DNA from 2 places in the Arthrobacter sp. TMN-49 genome. Region 2 is predicted to be linked to the other one. Evidence: riboswitches for the same ligand, from Rfam matches in the RefSeq annotation. Region 2 holds a riboswitch; the other holds the start of a gene.
What was found. Region 2 has a riboswitch for cyclic di-AMP ahead of ACX80E_RS00295 (aggregation-promoting factor C-terminal-like domain-containing protein). Riboswitches for the same ligand answer to the same signal wherever they lie in the genome.

Region 1 (7,601 bases), on a different contig from region 2:
CTGCTCGTCAAAGGGCAGCGATAGTGCGCTGCCCTGAGTGAACGTCACGGAGCCGGCCAGGCCCGTGCGGCGGGTCAGTGACGTTGCCGCGGCTACCATTTCGGCCGTCAGATCCACCCCGGCAACGCTGGCCCCGTAGTAGTGGGCTAAATGACGCGAGACACCGCCCAGGCCCGAGCCAATATCAAGCACATGGTTTCCTGCGTTGATCCCGGCCCGCGTTGCCACCCGTGAGGTTGCCTCGGCACCGCCCGCATGCATCTGGTCCATGCCCTCCAGATCGGCCACCTCAAAGTGCTCGGGATCTTTGCCCATGGCACTGATTTTGCCCAGCATGAGTTGCTCTACATCGATCCGGCCGTAGTGTGCGGCCACTGATTCTTCGGTGCTCATGACGCCTCCGTTGCTTGCTGAATCCACCGGGGAGCCTGCTTTTTGATCCTACTCCTGAAGGCCCTGTGGGGCACGGGGAAGATCGTGGGCGGCCACCGTGCAGGAGCGGGCTGGGCGCCGTCGGGCTACTGCATGGTGTTGCTGGGGTTTGTGGCGTCGTAGTTGGTGCGGGACTCTGCGATGACGTCCTTGTGCTCAAGCGACCAGTCGGCGAGTTGCTTCACCAGGTGCGTGAGGCTGCGGCCCAGATCGGTGAGTTCGTAGGTGACGTGGGCTGGAACCGTCGGGTAGACCGTTCGGATCACCAGCCCGTCGCGTTCGAGGCGGCGGACGGTGAGGGTCAGCATGCGTTGTGAGATGCCGTCGATGGCGCGCTGGAGCTCCCTGAACCGGCGAATGCCGGAGGCAAGCTCAACGATCACCAAGACAGACCATTTGTCCCCGACGCGGTTGAGCATGTCCCTGATGCCACAATCTGGGTGGTCCGCCTTGCCGCAGGGGTCGAGCGGGGCGGTTACTTCCATGTGACTCTGTGACATCGAAGTGCCTCCTTGTGCCGTTCGCTGAAGTTACTGAAGATAAGCATAGTTACTCTTCAGAACCACGATTGGAATACTTCATGATCTTAGTGACAGGTACTTCGGGGCAGTTGGGCCGCTCCATTGTTGAATCGTTGAACGCCGCGGCAGTGCCGGTGGTTGGTGGGACGCGAACCCCGGCCGCTGGCGCCAATGAGCGTCGGATCGATTTTGACGATCCCGGCACACTGAACTTTAAGGGCGTCGACACGCTCGTGCTGGTCTCCGCCGGCTACGCCGAGGACGACGTCGTCATCTTCCGCCACGATCGTGCAGTGGCGGCCGCGGAGAGGGACGGGGTGCACCACATCATCTACACCAGCCTTGCCACCGATGGTGACCACCTTGGCTTTGCGCTGGCCCATCGCTGGACAGAACGTCGCATTCAGGCGAGCGGGCTGCGGTGGACGATATTGCGCAACGGAATTTACGCCGAGCTCCTCGGCGCACTCATGGCCCCGTCCGGCGACGTGGTGACGGCGCCGTTGGGAAACGCTGGCGTGGCTGTTGTCGCCCGGGCCGACCTGGCAGCGGCGGCATCGGTGGTGGCCAGGAATCCGGAAGCCCACGCCGGACGAGTGTACGACCTGGTGGGATCCCATGCGGTCACGGCACAGGACGTTGCCCGGCATGCCGGTCTGGACTACCGGCCGGAGTCGCTCACAGCCCGCCGGGAAACGCTCAACACCAATGGGCTGTTGCCGTTCCAACCGAGCATGCTGCTCTCAGCCTATTCAGCCATCGCCAACGGTTTCCTGGCCGGCACAACCACCGATCTCGAAAAACTCATTGCCGGCTGCCTCACGGACCCGATCCCGATTGCCGCGGCGGCGATGGGGCACCACTAAGGCCAGTCGCGGGTGGCTAGTACCAAATGGTATCCGTCGGCGTCGGCGAAGGTCATGCCGTGCTCATCCCAATAGGGATTGCGGGCCAAAACGCGGACGCCTCCGGCGTGCTCCAGACGCAAAATGGAGTCCTCGTCAATGGCTTCGCCGAGGTAGATCACCAGAAGATCCTCCGCGGTGGGTGAAGGTTCCAGGGTGTGGTCTTCGACGATTTCTAGGTGCCAGGCGGCATCTGGCCATCCGATGAAGGCAAGCTTGTGTCCGGAGGGACCGTCTTCCTTGCGCCCTTGGAGTAGCAGGCCAACTCCTTCGACCCAGTACCGAATCGCCGCTTCAATGTCATGGGTCGGACGCGCGATGCGGATGTGGAGGTGTGCCTCGGGTTTCATACGTGAGAAGAGTAGCCCAAGCATTGGCGCGGCGTATGTTGAGAATTTCTACGATCAGGGCTCAAGCATCACCACAGGGCAATACCACCGCGGCATCACCACAGGGCAGTACCACCCCGGATCCGCTGGTCCACAAGATCTCCACCGCCAGGTCGGCCGCCTGCACAAGATAAAAGCACAACTGTGCTTCATTGATGCAGCTGCGCGGCGCGTTTGCGTGCACTGATTTGCTGTTGCGTCCGCACTCGGTGACACTGCTCAGCAGGGGCGGATACTAGAGCCGGCGGCGAACGGCCACGGAGCGCAGCACGCTGGTGCCCATCATGAGAAACGCTGCGGGCAGGGCGATCATGGAGATCCAGTTGAAACCGGGCCACGGAGTGCCGCCAGCCCACTTGCTGATCAGGACAACTATCAAGGCGATCAGGGCCAGTACGGCCATGGCCATGGCCGCATAATTGAAAATCTGCCAGCCACGGCTCACCGGTTGCGGGGCTGAAAAAAGGGGGTTCATGAACATAACGCTAACAGCGGACAGGTGGGGCACAAAGCCGCGCTAGTGGTGTCAACACGGTAACGTAGGGGTACGTGTTGCTACACGATCTGTCACTGTGGGTACCGTCTGCCGCAATTCAAGGCCCGCAGGACTGCGACGAGTTATCGCACAGGCACGGAAAGTGATTTCCACCGACAAAACTTTTTAAGGGGTAAGCAAGTGCCTATCGGCAAAGTGAAGTGGTACGACAACGAAAAAGGCTTCGGCATCATTGCTGCCGACGACGGCCGTGAAGTTTTCTTGCGCGCAAACGCACTGCCAGCGGATGCAACAGACATCAAGCCCGGAATGCGCATGGAATTTGGCGTAGCCGATGGCCGCAAAGGTGCTCAAGCCATGGCTGCAAAGATCTTGGATCGCAGCGCCTCCGTTGCCAAGGCCAAGCGCATGCCCGCCCGCGACCTTGCCCCGATTGTGCAGGACTTGGTGACGTTGCTCGAACACTCTGTAGGATCTCTGACCAACGGCAAGTACCCTGACGGTGACGCGAGCAAGATTGCCGCAGCGTTGCGCAAGGTTGCCGACAACTTCGACGCATAACGGTGCCCACCATGACCGAATTTTCTGGCGAATCAGCCGCCGCAGCTGTTCCGGAGGCAATGCCGCGCCCGGGTGTACCCACCTGGCGGGTAGGGAAGCCCGACGCCGCCCTGGCAGCGGATGTGGCAACTGCCCGCGCTGCTGTGCGAACCATCGCCCATGACGGCGACATTGGCAGGCATCTCGGTGCCCGCAGCGAAGGTGTCCGTTGCGTGACACATTTATTTGAATCCAAACTGCCCGGATACGGCGGCTGGGTGTGGTTTGCCACGCTGGCCCGGGTTTCGCGGGGCAAGTACTCCACCGTTAACGAAGTGGGGATGCTGCCCACCAACGACTCCGTTCTGGCGCCGCCGTGGGTGCCTTGGTCCGAGCGGGTGCGCCCCGAGGACCAGCCTGAGCCCGAGGAGCAGCCGGCGGTTGAGAGTGACCAGCCCGACGACGACGACGCCGAACCTGAAGCCGCCGTCGACACTGACGCCGAGTCCAACTGACGGCAGATGGCGTGAAAAGAACCCCACCAACTGGTGGGGCTCTTTTCAGCTGACCTGCAGGAGGCCTCACGGGCTCCGTGGGTGTTAGAGGTTTTCGATCACGTAGTCAATGCACCTGGTCAGGGCCGTGATGTCCTCGGGATCGATGGCCACAAAGGTGGCTATCCGCAACTGGTTGCGGCCAAGCTTGCGGTACGGTTCGGTGTCCACAATGCCGTTGGCGCGCAGCACCTTGGCCACGGCCGCCGCGTCCACCGACTCGTCGAAGTCGATGGTGACAATCACGTTGGAACGGTCCGCCGGGTCGAGAACATACGGGGAGGCGACGGGGGAGGACTCGGCCCAGGAGTAGAGCCGGCCGGCAGAGTCGGCGGTGCGGGCCGAGGCGAAGTCGATGCCGCCGTTGGCGTTGAGCCACTGGACCTGGTTGTTCAGGGTGACAAGCGTGGAGAGGGCGGGTGTGTTGTACGTCTGGTTCACCAGGGAGTTGTCAATGGCGGTAGTCAGGTTCAGGAAGTCAGGAACCCAACGGTTGGACGCACCGATGCGGGCGGCACGTTCCAGCGCAGCCGGGGAGAACAGTGCAAGCCAGATGCCGCCGTCGGAGGCGAAATTCTTTTGCGGGGCGAAGTAGTACACATCGCTCTCCCGCACATCCACGGCCAGGCCACCGGCGGCGGAGGTGGCATCCACCAGCACCAGGGCGCCGTCGTCAGCGCCTGCAACGCGCCGCACGGGAGCCGCAACACCTGTGGAGGTTTCATTCTGCGGCCAGGCGTAAGCGTCCACGCCAGCCTCAGCAACAGCCACCGGGCGGGTGCCGGGGGCTGAGGTGATGATCGAGGACGGGGCAAGGAACGGTGCCTTGTTGGTGGCGGCGGCAAACTTGGAGCCGAACTCGCCAAAGGAGAGGTGCTGGGCCTTGTTCTCCACCAGCCCAAAGGCTGCAACGTCCCAGAACGCCGTGGAGCCACCAACACCCAAGATGACCTCGTAGTCGTCGGGGGCGCCAAAGAAGTCCTTCAGGCCGCTGCGTACCTCGCCGACAAGGTTCTTAACGGGAGCCTGACGGTGGGAGGTGCCCAGGAGCGTTGCCCCGGCCGCGGAGAGAGCGGCGACCTGCTCGGGGCGGACCTTGGAGGGGCCGGCGCCAAAACGGCCGTCGGCCGGGCGCAGCTGCGCGGGAATGGTGAGGGGCGTGGATTCGCTCACAAGTTGCTCCAAAAAATTATGCGATGGAAGGTAGCTAGGACCCAAGGGCTGTTGCCAATTCTGCCGTAGAAGTCCGCCCAGCGGAAAAGTACTGACATCTTGGGCAAGATTCGCACACCATTACGGCACTATCGCGCGGCGCGCAGGCGCCGCAGGTTTCCGTCGGTAGCGCCAATCAGGCTAACGTAGAGGCGATAGCCTTTGCCCAAAAAACTCACCCAACAACAGGAGGATACTGCCGTGGCCGATCTGATTGACACGACCGAAATGTATTTGCGGACCATCCTGGAGTTGGAAGAAGAGAACATTGTGGCGCTGCGGGCACGCATTGCCGAGCGTCTGCACCACTCCGGGCCCACAGTTTCTCAGACCATTGGCAGGATGGAACGGGACGGGCTGGTGATAGTGTCCGGGGACAGGCACCTGGAGCTCACGACCGCCGGCCGGGACAAGGCCACCCGCGTGATGCGTAAACACCGGCTGGCCGAAAGGCTGCTCTCGGATGTGATCGGCCTTGACTGGGCCTACGTTCATGAGGAGGCCTGCCGTTGGGAACACGTCATGAGCGAACGCGTGGAGCAACGCCTGTTTGACTTGCTGGGCCGCCCGGCGGAGTCCCCCTACGGCAACCCCATTCCGGGGCTCGAAGAGCTCGGTGGGGACATTTCACCGTTGTTTGCGGCCGGCCTGGTGACACTTGTTGATGCCATGGTTAGCTATTCCCCCGAACAGCGGGTCATCATCCACCGGCTGTCCGAGCGGATCCAGGTGGATCCGGAGTTGTTGGTCCAGCTCGACGAGGGTGGGCTGCGCCCCGGCGCACAGATCTCCCTGGCCCAGGTGGGGGAGTACATTTCCGTGCGCGTGCCGGGGATCGAAGGGGCCTTGGAACTGCCTCCCGAGGTGGCCTCCCATATCTTCGTCGCCATGAGCTGACTCACGTTTATTGATAACAAAGGTAACGGAATTATTACGTTTACCGCTGGTACCGTATAGTAAGAAACAGGCGCTGTAATCAAAGCGTTACCGTTGGGCGACACCGAACCTTGCCTTCGCACAACGGCACAGTAATCGTTTAGGCAAGGGCGGGGGAACCACTTTCGGCAGGCGTGCAGTCTGCCTTGGGGTGAAGTCCGTATTCGAACACACAGCAAACTATTCGCTGACGCAGTCCATGGGGCGGCGCTATGGACAGACGTGTGTCTCGAGGCTGGGCCGGATCAAAAGCTCCACTCTCTGATCCGAATCCGACAGCTAACTTCGCAGGTGCATCATAAGAGAGGCTTTTAGTGTCAGAGGTAAAGCAGCGGGGGCGCCGTCGCGCGCCGTCGCCGGCCACTCATGAGCTTGTAGCGATGACTGGCAGCCGCCGTCAAGCACTTGCCGCAGAGCGTGCCAATTCGTCGTCGAACGTTTCCGTAGCCGCGTTGCTACGTGCCGGAGCAGCCAGCGGTGCCGGCCAGAAAATGGGCGTAGCCATGGCCGCCACGGGACTGGTCCTGGCCGTCACGTTGCCGTCCACGCAGGCCATAGACCAGCACCAGGTTGCGCCGGAATTCGCCGCAACTGCGCAGGCTCAGGCCGTGGTCACCGCATCGGCCGATATCCCCATAACTTTTGAGTCGCCAGAATTTGGTAGCGCCTTGAACCCCGATGGTCAGCTGAAGCAAACGTTGAAGGTCAATGCCTCCAACGTCGCCCCCGCTGCGTCCAAGGGAACCCTGTCCGCGCCGCTGGAGAGCCTTGTACCAAGCTCGCCGTTCGGCGGACGTGTCAGCCCCATCACGGGCCAGGTTGATGAACAACACACCGGCCAGGACTTTGCCATCCAGTGCGGCAACCAGGTGTTCGCCGCCGCCGGTGGAGTAGTCACCTTCTCCGGCTGGCACGACTTCGGTGGCGGAAACCGCGTGGTCGTTGACCACGGCAACGGCCTCTCCACCTCGTACAACCACATGAGCGAGAACAAGGTCAAGGTTGGCCAGAAGCTCGAACGCGGCGATCAGGTGGGCCTCAGCGGCACCACAGGCGCCTCGACCGGGTGCCACCTGCACTTCGAGGTCATTGTTGACGATGAAACAGTCGACCCCATGGGCTGGCTTTAATTCATCCACAGGCGCCATTTGATTACGACTTAGTCACACGACCGTGACCTGAACGTGACATTGCCTAATTTCTGTTGTAACGTCGTAATCGCGCTAACTTCGAATCAAGCTGGCGTCCGTGAGTGGATTGCCTAGCTCTGCCACTGCTCATGGTCCGTTCGTATCAATCGTCTGGCAGGGGCGGGGGAACCAAAAAACGGATTTCGCAGTTTTTTTGCAGAAGTCCTTGGGGTGAAGCCGCGACACGTTCAAACACGCAGAAGAAGACATTCTTTGTGCGCGCCAAAACGTGAAGCGGCCGGGTGACTCCCATCCGAATCCGACAGCTTACCTCGCAGGCATTGGGAGAGGAAACCTTCTTGGCTTCAAACACTGCCCTCGGGCGCCACCGCGCCGAGGTTGTTAAGACCAGCCCGATCTCCACCCTCACGAAAGCCGTCAGCTCAAACGTCGGCGGGGTTGGTCGTCAGGCGGCTGTTATCGCAG
Region 2 (7,601 bases):
TGTCCTCATCCACACCGACGTAAAGGACAAAGCCACGTGCCACATTGTCCGGGCTGACACCGCGCAACTTGTCACCGCCGGCAATAACCGCGGTGGGCGCCGTCATGGGGTGCCCCTCAGCGGCGGGGACAACACGCAGCCGGGATGCAGTAGTGGCCATGTCGGGGTGGTAGGCGCCCGCATAGCCGGGGTGCTCGGCAGGGGCCAAAGAACCCTGGCCGGTGTTGCGAGCAACCGCCTTGGCGGCATTTCGAACAGAGATGTGGACATATCCGGATGCTACTGACATTGAACAACCTAAGGTGTATGGCCGTACTTGACGGCGCGAATGCTTCCTTCAGCTCTGAGGATCCAGAACTTTATTGCCCTATAGAGAAGGGCCGACTCAGGGGCCAAGGCCTGAAATATGCCACGTCTTGCTTCTTCCCCCAGTGGCTTCCAGGTGGTGCGATCTAGGCCTGCATTCGACAACCTCGCAATAGCCGTCCCCTCGCTTCGAGGCGGGCAATTGCTGCGGCTGCAGAATTCACTGAGTAGGTGTTCACATAAGTCAGTGTCCTACGTAATAAAGCAAACGTGCAAGTAACAAAGGCCCGAAACGTCCACCATGTGAGATTACGCGCTGCTTTGTGATCAATTCTACATTGTCATTTTGCTCTCAGTTTGCTGCAAAATGACGAATTGAGTCAAACATAATCATCGTGAACGCCGAATTCGCATGCATAAATTCAGCGGTATCCGTGTTTTTGCCAATTATGTTCAAGCGGCGTTCTGGCACGATTACTATGCCTCCGACAAGTCCGCACCGGAGCCCAGTCTGCTCCCAGTTTTCTACGCTAGGTAAACAAAGGTTTACCCGGCGTCAGCTTGTTGGCAGCCCTTCTCGCGTGCCGGTGGCCCCGTCGCAGCCGGCCGTCAGCGGTCCGCTGTCAGCGATGGAGTCCGCGCGCCAGCGTAAAGGGGCGGAGAGCCCCAATTTGCTGCCGCAGCGTGACGTTGTTGCGCCTGTTCAGCATGATGAGGGCAGCCAGCCCCGCGAGAACTGCCACCACGGCGCCCATGCCCAGCGACCAGCGGGCGCCGAATTCCGTGGCAATCCAGCCCACCAGCGGGGCACCAATGGGCGTTCCGCCCTGCATCACCACCATGTACACGGCCAGCACACGTCCGCGCATCGCGGAGTCCGTTGTCAGCTGCACGGTGGTATTGCACGCGTTCATGAACGTCAGTGATGCCAGGCCCACAGGGACCAGCGCAATCGCGTAGAGGACAAAACTTGGCATGAACGCGGCCACGCCCACCGTTACACCAAAGGCCAGTGCGCCGCCCACGATGTACAGCATGCGCATGGTTTTGCGCCGGGCGGCCAGCAACGCCGCGGCCAGCGTGCCGATGGCCATCACCGAGCCAAGGAGTCCGTACTCCCCCGGTCCCACCTGGAAAACAGTTGTGGCCATGAGCGCGTTGGTGATCTGAAAGTTCATTCCAAAAGTGGCCACCAGGAACACCAGCACCATGATCATCATCAGATCCGGACGATGCCTGATGTAGGCGAATCCCTCGCGAATTTGCCCCTTGGCCCGGGGTACCCGCACGGCCGGAATGAGCTCGTGGGTGCGCATGCGCCACAGCGAAATGATCACCGCGGCAAAGCTCGCCGCATTGATCAGGAAGGCTGGCCCAGTCCCCACCAGCGCAATCACCAGACCGGCGACGCCGGGGCCTGCCAAGCGAGCCAGGTTAAAGGAGGCGCTGTTCAGTGCCACGGCGTTGGGTATGTCCACTTGAGTGACCACTTCGGAGACAAACGCCTGCCGTGACGGGGCGTCGAAGGCGCTGGCCACGCCCAGCAGGGTTGCCAACACATAGACGTGCCACAGTTGCACGGCCCCCGTGACCACCAGCACTCCCAACAAAAGCGCACAGAGTCCCATGGCTGTCTGGGTGATGAGCAGCAGTTTCCGTTTATTGACCCGGTCTCCCAGAAGTCCCGCATAGGGTCCAAGGAAGACGATCGGCAAGAACTGCAGGCCCGTGGTGATGCCGGCGGCTGTGCCCGAATGATTGGTGAGCACGGTCAGCACCAGCCAGTCCTGGGCAACCCGCTGCATCCACGTGCCAATGTTGGACACCAAGGCGCCAGTCACCCAGAGCCGGTAGTTAAAGACCTTCAGTGCACGGAACATGGAACTCATTTATGCGCTCATCTCCTGCAAGATCAGTGCCGCCTCGTGCAGCGTGGTCCTCTGGTCGGGGGTGAGAGCGGCCACGCGTTGGGCCAGCCACGCCGTTCGCTTGGAGCGTGCCCGTAGCAACGCAGCAGCCCCCGCCTCGGTGATGTGAACCAGCACCTGACGCTTGTCCTGGGGATTCTCCTCACGGCTCACCATCCCGGACGCGGTCAGGGCATTCACAATCCGCGTCATGGAGGGCGCTTGTATTTGTTCCCGCGCGGCCAGATGGCCCACCGTGTGCGGCCCCTGCAGCACGGCCGCCAGAACCGAGTACTGCCCGGGGCTGATCTCCCTCGTGGCTGCCTCGACGCGCAGCCTGCGGGAGGTGTGCATGATCGCCACCCGCAGTTCGGCAGCCAGGGGCGCCACCCCGATGGGCTTGCGCGCCGGCGTCGTCCTACTTAGGGAAGTTTCAGTCATCACGTGTCAGCTACCTCAAAAAAAGTTCTGTACTCTCAGTTACCAACCCTAGATCGTTAGCATTGCTAAGTAAATGCCAGATTGCTCACTTGCTACAAACGTTGTTACCAAAACGTGACATGGTGGGGAGTTTGGGTTATTGTGAGATTTGTGCCCGCTGAATCATCCATGGTTCTTGGCGCAAATGGACGGATCGCCGAGCTCTGCCGCCGCCCATTTCCCTCCATACCCATGGCAGAGACGGGGGACCCAATCTTTGCGGGCCTTCCACCTGGAAGCCCTTGGGGTTAAGCCAACGCAGTTCTTGCCGGCAGTGCACTCTGCCCGTGATTCCTGTGTGGCCGGATTCTCTAGTCCGTTCCCGACAGCTCACCTCGCAGGCGTAGAGAGGCTACAACTATGTCTGCATCACAGCAGCGCGGCCGTCGTCGCGCCGATTCGGCCCGCCGACCGTCGCTTTTTGGCCAGGCGGGCGCCAAAGCCGGAACACACTCCGTCAGTAAGACCACCTCCCCCGTGACTGTCGCAGCCAGGTACCTGGCCGCCGTGGCAGTCGTGGGCGCACTGGTGGCAGCCGGATCCGTGGCCCAGTCCGGGGAGAACACTGTTGCCGGCCAGGGCAACACCAGCCTGGTTTCTGCCGTGGACAGTTCAATTCCGGCACCGGCCGTATCAGTGCCACTGGACGCCGCCATCAGCTTCCCCGGCCTCTCCGTCAGCTCCTCGCCGTCGGCCGCTGCAACACCTGTCGCCGTCAAGGCCGAGCAGGTCAAGACCGTAGCTCCGAGCAAGTCCGCTGCCCCGAAGGCCGTTGCCGTCGATGACCCCGCAGCAGCTCAGGCCTACGCCGCAACACAACTGGCCTCCTTTGGCTGGGGCGCGGACCAAATGAGCTGCCTCACCCAGCTCTGGCAGCGCGAATCCGAATGGCTCACCTCGGCAGAAAACGCCTCGAGCGGGGCCTTCGGCATTGCCCAGTCTCTGCCCGCTGAGAAGATGAACAGCGAAGGCAGCGACTGGAGCACCAACTACCAGACCCAGATTCGATGGGGCATGGGCTACATCGAAGAACGGTACGGTTCACCCTGTGGCGCCTGGGCCCACTCCGAATCCGTGGGCTGGTACTAAACAACTTTTCAGAGGAGGCACGGTGGCTGGTGACGTTTCGGGCCTGGCGGCACTGGCCCTGATGGCGATTCCGGCCGGCAACATTGCCCTCCGCGATGCCCGGACAGGCTCCGCCCGGGAGGTTGCGCTGCTGCCGTTCGCCCTCGGCCGCACGCAGGTTACCGCCGCCGCCTGGCGCTCCGTGATGGACGACGCCGGTGCCTCACCGCTCCCTGCCGGCGTGCCTATGCATCCGGTCACGTGGTTTGACGCCGTTCGGTGGTGCAACAGGGCGTCTGCCGTGGCCGGATATGCGCCGGTTTACAGCGTGTACGGCCGTGAGGTGAACTGGGATCTTGGCGCCGACGGCTACAGGCTGCCCACCGAGGCCGAATGGGAATGGGCGGCCAGGGCGGGGACACTCACCCCCACGTACGGTTCGCTGGCGAGCATTGCCTGGACGGCAACGGATGAGGTTCAGGGGCCGCAACCCGTTGCTGGGAAAGCCGCAAATGACTTTGGCTTGTTTGACATGATCGGCAACGTTTGGGAATGGTGCTGGAACTACGCTGACACGGCCCGCTACGGCGAATACAGGAGCCTGCGGGGTGCCGGCTGGGACGATCCCTCGTGGAGCGCCCGGGCATCTGTCCGTCGTGGCAGCGCACCGGATGCCGTCCTGGAGGATGTGGGCTTCAGGGTGGCCCGCGGTGCCGTTGGTGACGCCGGCGGCGCGGCAGCGCAGGGCTGGTCGGCAGCGGCCGACCAGCTCCGAGCCGCCATCAAGGGGCCGTTGCCCGTTGGCTGGACGCCATTGCGTTCGCTGTTGTAGGAGGCTCCTTGCGAAGAATGCCGCTGTTTGAAGAAAATGCCACGTTTTGCCCTATGCCGTTTCCGCCAAACGGCGGCATTTTTGGGAAGTGGGGCCGGGGTTGGGGACTATTCGGCTACGCCGTAGAGGCGGTCACCGGCGTCGCCCAGTCCGGGCACAATATAAGCGTTCTCATCCAAGCCTTCATCGATCGAGGCAAGGACCACATGCACGTTGTCGCGGTCGCCGTGGGCGGCCTCAAGCTTGGCCAGACCCTCCGGTGCGGCCAGCAGGCAGATACACGTGATGTCCGCGGCGCCGCGCTCAAACAGGAACCTGAAAGCCTCGATCAAGGTGCCGCCGGTGGCCAGCATGGGATCCAGAACGTACACCTGGCGGCCCGTGAGGTCCTCGGGAAGACGCTCGGCGTAGGTGACGGCCTCGAGGGTTTCCTCGTTGCGGGCCATACCCAAGAAGCCGACCTCGGCTGTCGGCAGCAGCCGAGTCATGCCCTCCAGCATGCCCAACCCGGCGCGCAGGATCGGCACCACCAGGGGTGTGGGCTTACTCAGTCCGGTACCCACGGTGGAGGTCACGGGTGTCTCAATATTGACCGGCTCGACGCGCACTTCGCGCGTCGCTTCATAGGCCAACAATGTGACAAGTTCTTCGGTCAACTGCCGAAAAATGGGGGACGGAGTGTTCTTGTCCCGAAGAACGGTCAACTTGTGGGCAATTAGCGGATGATCCGCAACCAGTACGCGCATGAATAAAAGCTACCATTGAGCCGTGCCCAACACCGAGAAATCTGACCCAATCGAGACCACCACCACGGCTTTACACGCCCAGTGGATGGGCATTGCGCTCACCGAGGCACGACGGGCCTTGACCACAGGGGATGTCCCCATTGGCGCCGTCGTCCTAGGGCCCGACGGCGAAATCGTGGGTTTGGGGCGCAACGAACGTGAGGCGCACGGGGACCCTACGGCGCATGCCGAGGTGGTGGCGATCCGTGAAGCGGCGGCGAAATTGGGTTCCTGGCGGTTGTCGGATTGCACGCTGGTGGTCACCTTGGAGCCGTGCACCATGTGTGCCGGGGCCATTGTGTTGGCCAGGGTCCCGCGCGTGGTCTTCGGGGCGTGGGATGAAAAGGCCGGGGCCGCGGGATCCGTTTTTGATGTTCTGCGCGAACGCCGGCTCAACCACTGGGTTGAGGTGTTTCCAGGTGTGCGCGAGGACGAGTGCGCCACGCTGTTGAGGGACTTTTTTAGCGGACACCGCTGACCGGCGGCCCGTTAGGGCGCAATCTGGAGCGGCCGTGACGGCAACAGGCAGGATACGAGTTGGACGTCCGTGTCCCCCACGGCGCCCACGCGGTTGTTCCGTCCGGTGTCATCGCACCAGTCCAGGTTGTACGGGTAGGCGGACACCATGCCTTGGCCGCTTGCAACGGTAGCCGGGAGGTCAACGACAGCACTGAAACCGCCGGCGTCGTTCATGGGCGCCAGCACCTCCACGACCTTGGCGCCGGAACCGTCATGGACCTCCAGCTGGATCTGGGCGTTCTCGCCGTACCGCGGGTTGCAGCTGGCATCGTCGGCCCTGATGGTGACGCTGCCGCCGGGCTTGGCCGTTTCGGGGCTCAGTGTGTACGGCGGCGGCAGGCACGGCTGTGACACCGCCACCGGCGGCGGTGTACAGGCGGCCACGGCCGGGCCGGCCATCCCGATCGAGGCAAGCGTCACCACTGCCCGCAGCCACACCGGCCTGACCACTGTTCAGCCCGCCGCGTTGAGGTCGTCAATCCGCTTCTGCCGGCTCGCGGGCGAATCCAGACTGAAGGTGCGGAAGTCGCCTAGGTCCTCGCGAATGAACGCCTCAACCTCCCGAATTCTTTGCCTCACGGCACTGCTCGGAGCGTGAAAGAGCCGGTGGGCAATGCGCTGCTCGCCGGGATCGTACTGCCACAGGCCAATGATGCGGCTACGGTCCACGATGGGGTGGTCCGGCAAGTCCGCCTGGAGCGACAGTTTTGCATCGAGGAACTCCAGATCTGCGTCTTCGTCCGCAACGTGCTCGGCGGCGTTGCGGCGCAGCAGGAACAGCGAATCACTGCTGGCAAGAAGCTGGATTTGCTCCTCCTTGGGCGCTTGAAAGTCAGCTGCATGCTCGGCATCGGCCGGCAGCATCCACAGCCCGTGCGCCTCCACTGCCTGGGCGGCTGCGAGCGCGGCCTTAGTTTGCGCGACGGTAAATGCGGTGAACCATTGGGTTTGTTTGAGCGTGGTTCCCCCTGTCCAGGCAAGGTAGTTTTCCATCAACGTGGCGCGGGCCTGTTCGGGTGATTCTGCCGCAGCGGGAAGACCCCAGACGGTGTAGGCGTAGCGTTGCTGGTCGAGCCGGCCGTTGACGGGGACCCTGCGGATGCGGCCGTCGGCCTGCAACAGGCCCAAGACTGTGGGCAGCGTGGTGGAGGCACCCTTCTTCTTGCCTTCTTCCCCCAGGCTGCGCACGGCATCGCCCAGCAAGTCCTTGAGTTGCTGGGGATCCAGCGGCCCCTCACCCTGGGCTGCGGCATCCTGCAGGACCTGCAGGGTTTGCGCTTCAAGGGCGTGGACTTCCTCGCGGGCCACACCCAGCCTGTCCAAGACCTTCAGGGTGGACTCGGCAGCTGGTTTTCCGAGCGTCAGCGCCCACGCAAAGTCTGCTGCGCCCAGCACATAGGTGCAGCCGCGCGCCGTCGGAAGTTCATGGATGCGCAAGGCCACCACATCGGCGTCGGCCTCTTCCCGGCGAATGCCCGCGCGGGAGAAAAGTGCCTGGTAGGGATTGGCGCCGCCGATGGACCGCGCCCACCCGGCCCTGCTCAACACCTCTGCGGCGCTGCTGTGCGCCAACGATCCATCGAGACCTTGTTTGTGCCAGCTCCAGGCACGTCGCATCGCGCTGTCCATAGGGCTATCTTGCACCATCTGCGGGCACCGGTGGGGTTCATTTTTGTTGTGGGGCTTTGAACCGGTATTGTTGAC

Region 1: it holds a riboswitch for cyclic di-AMP, as region 2 does, so the genes downstream of both, ACX80E_RS08465 (M23 family metallopeptidase) here and ACX80E_RS00295 (aggregation-promoting factor C-terminal-like domain-containing protein) in region 2, are expected to answer to the same signal.

Annotation. Positions count from the first base shown of each region.
Region 1 is NZ_JBTNDH010000014.1:61,963-69,563, forward strand. Features, by position in the region: gene ACX80E_RS08420 (class I SAM-dependent methyltransferase) at 1-393, opposite strand, end outside; gene ACX80E_RS08425 (winged helix-turn-helix transcriptional regulator) at 519-932, opposite strand; gene ACX80E_RS08430 (NAD(P)H-binding protein) at 1,013-1,819, shown strand; gene ACX80E_RS08435 (VOC family protein) at 1,816-2,208, opposite strand; gene ACX80E_RS08440 (hypothetical protein) at 2,483-2,722, opposite strand; gene ACX80E_RS08445 (cold-shock protein) at 2,924-3,304, shown strand; gene ACX80E_RS08450 (DUF3027 domain-containing protein) at 3,316-3,798, shown strand; gene serC (phosphoserine transaminase) at 3,883-5,010, opposite strand; gene ACX80E_RS08460 (metal-dependent transcriptional regulator) at 5,251-5,946, shown strand; cyclic di-AMP (ydaO/yuaA leader) riboswitch at 6,062-6,297, shown strand; gene ACX80E_RS08465 (M23 family metallopeptidase) at 6,366-7,115, shown strand; cyclic di-AMP (ydaO/yuaA leader) riboswitch at 7,250-7,470, shown strand; gene ACX80E_RS08470 (NlpC/P60 family protein) at 7,475-7,601, shown strand, end outside.
Region 2 is NZ_JBTNDH010000001.1:69,794-77,394, forward strand. Features, by position in the region: gene ACX80E_RS00280 (winged helix-turn-helix domain-containing protein) at 1-289, opposite strand, end outside; gene ACX80E_RS00285 (MFS transporter) at 930-2,195, opposite strand; gene ACX80E_RS00290 (MarR family winged helix-turn-helix transcriptional regulator) at 2,196-2,654, opposite strand; cyclic di-AMP (ydaO/yuaA leader) riboswitch at 2,855-3,051, shown strand; gene ACX80E_RS00295 (aggregation-promoting factor C-terminal-like domain-containing protein) at 3,054-3,782, shown strand; gene ACX80E_RS00300 (formylglycine-generating enzyme family protein) at 3,805-4,593, shown strand; gene upp (uracil phosphoribosyltransferase) at 4,701-5,339, opposite strand; gene tadA (tRNA adenosine(34) deaminase TadA) at 5,362-5,856, shown strand; gene ACX80E_RS00315 (hypothetical protein) at 5,868-6,335, opposite strand; gene ACX80E_RS00320 (DNA glycosylase AlkZ-like family protein) at 6,351-7,526, opposite strand.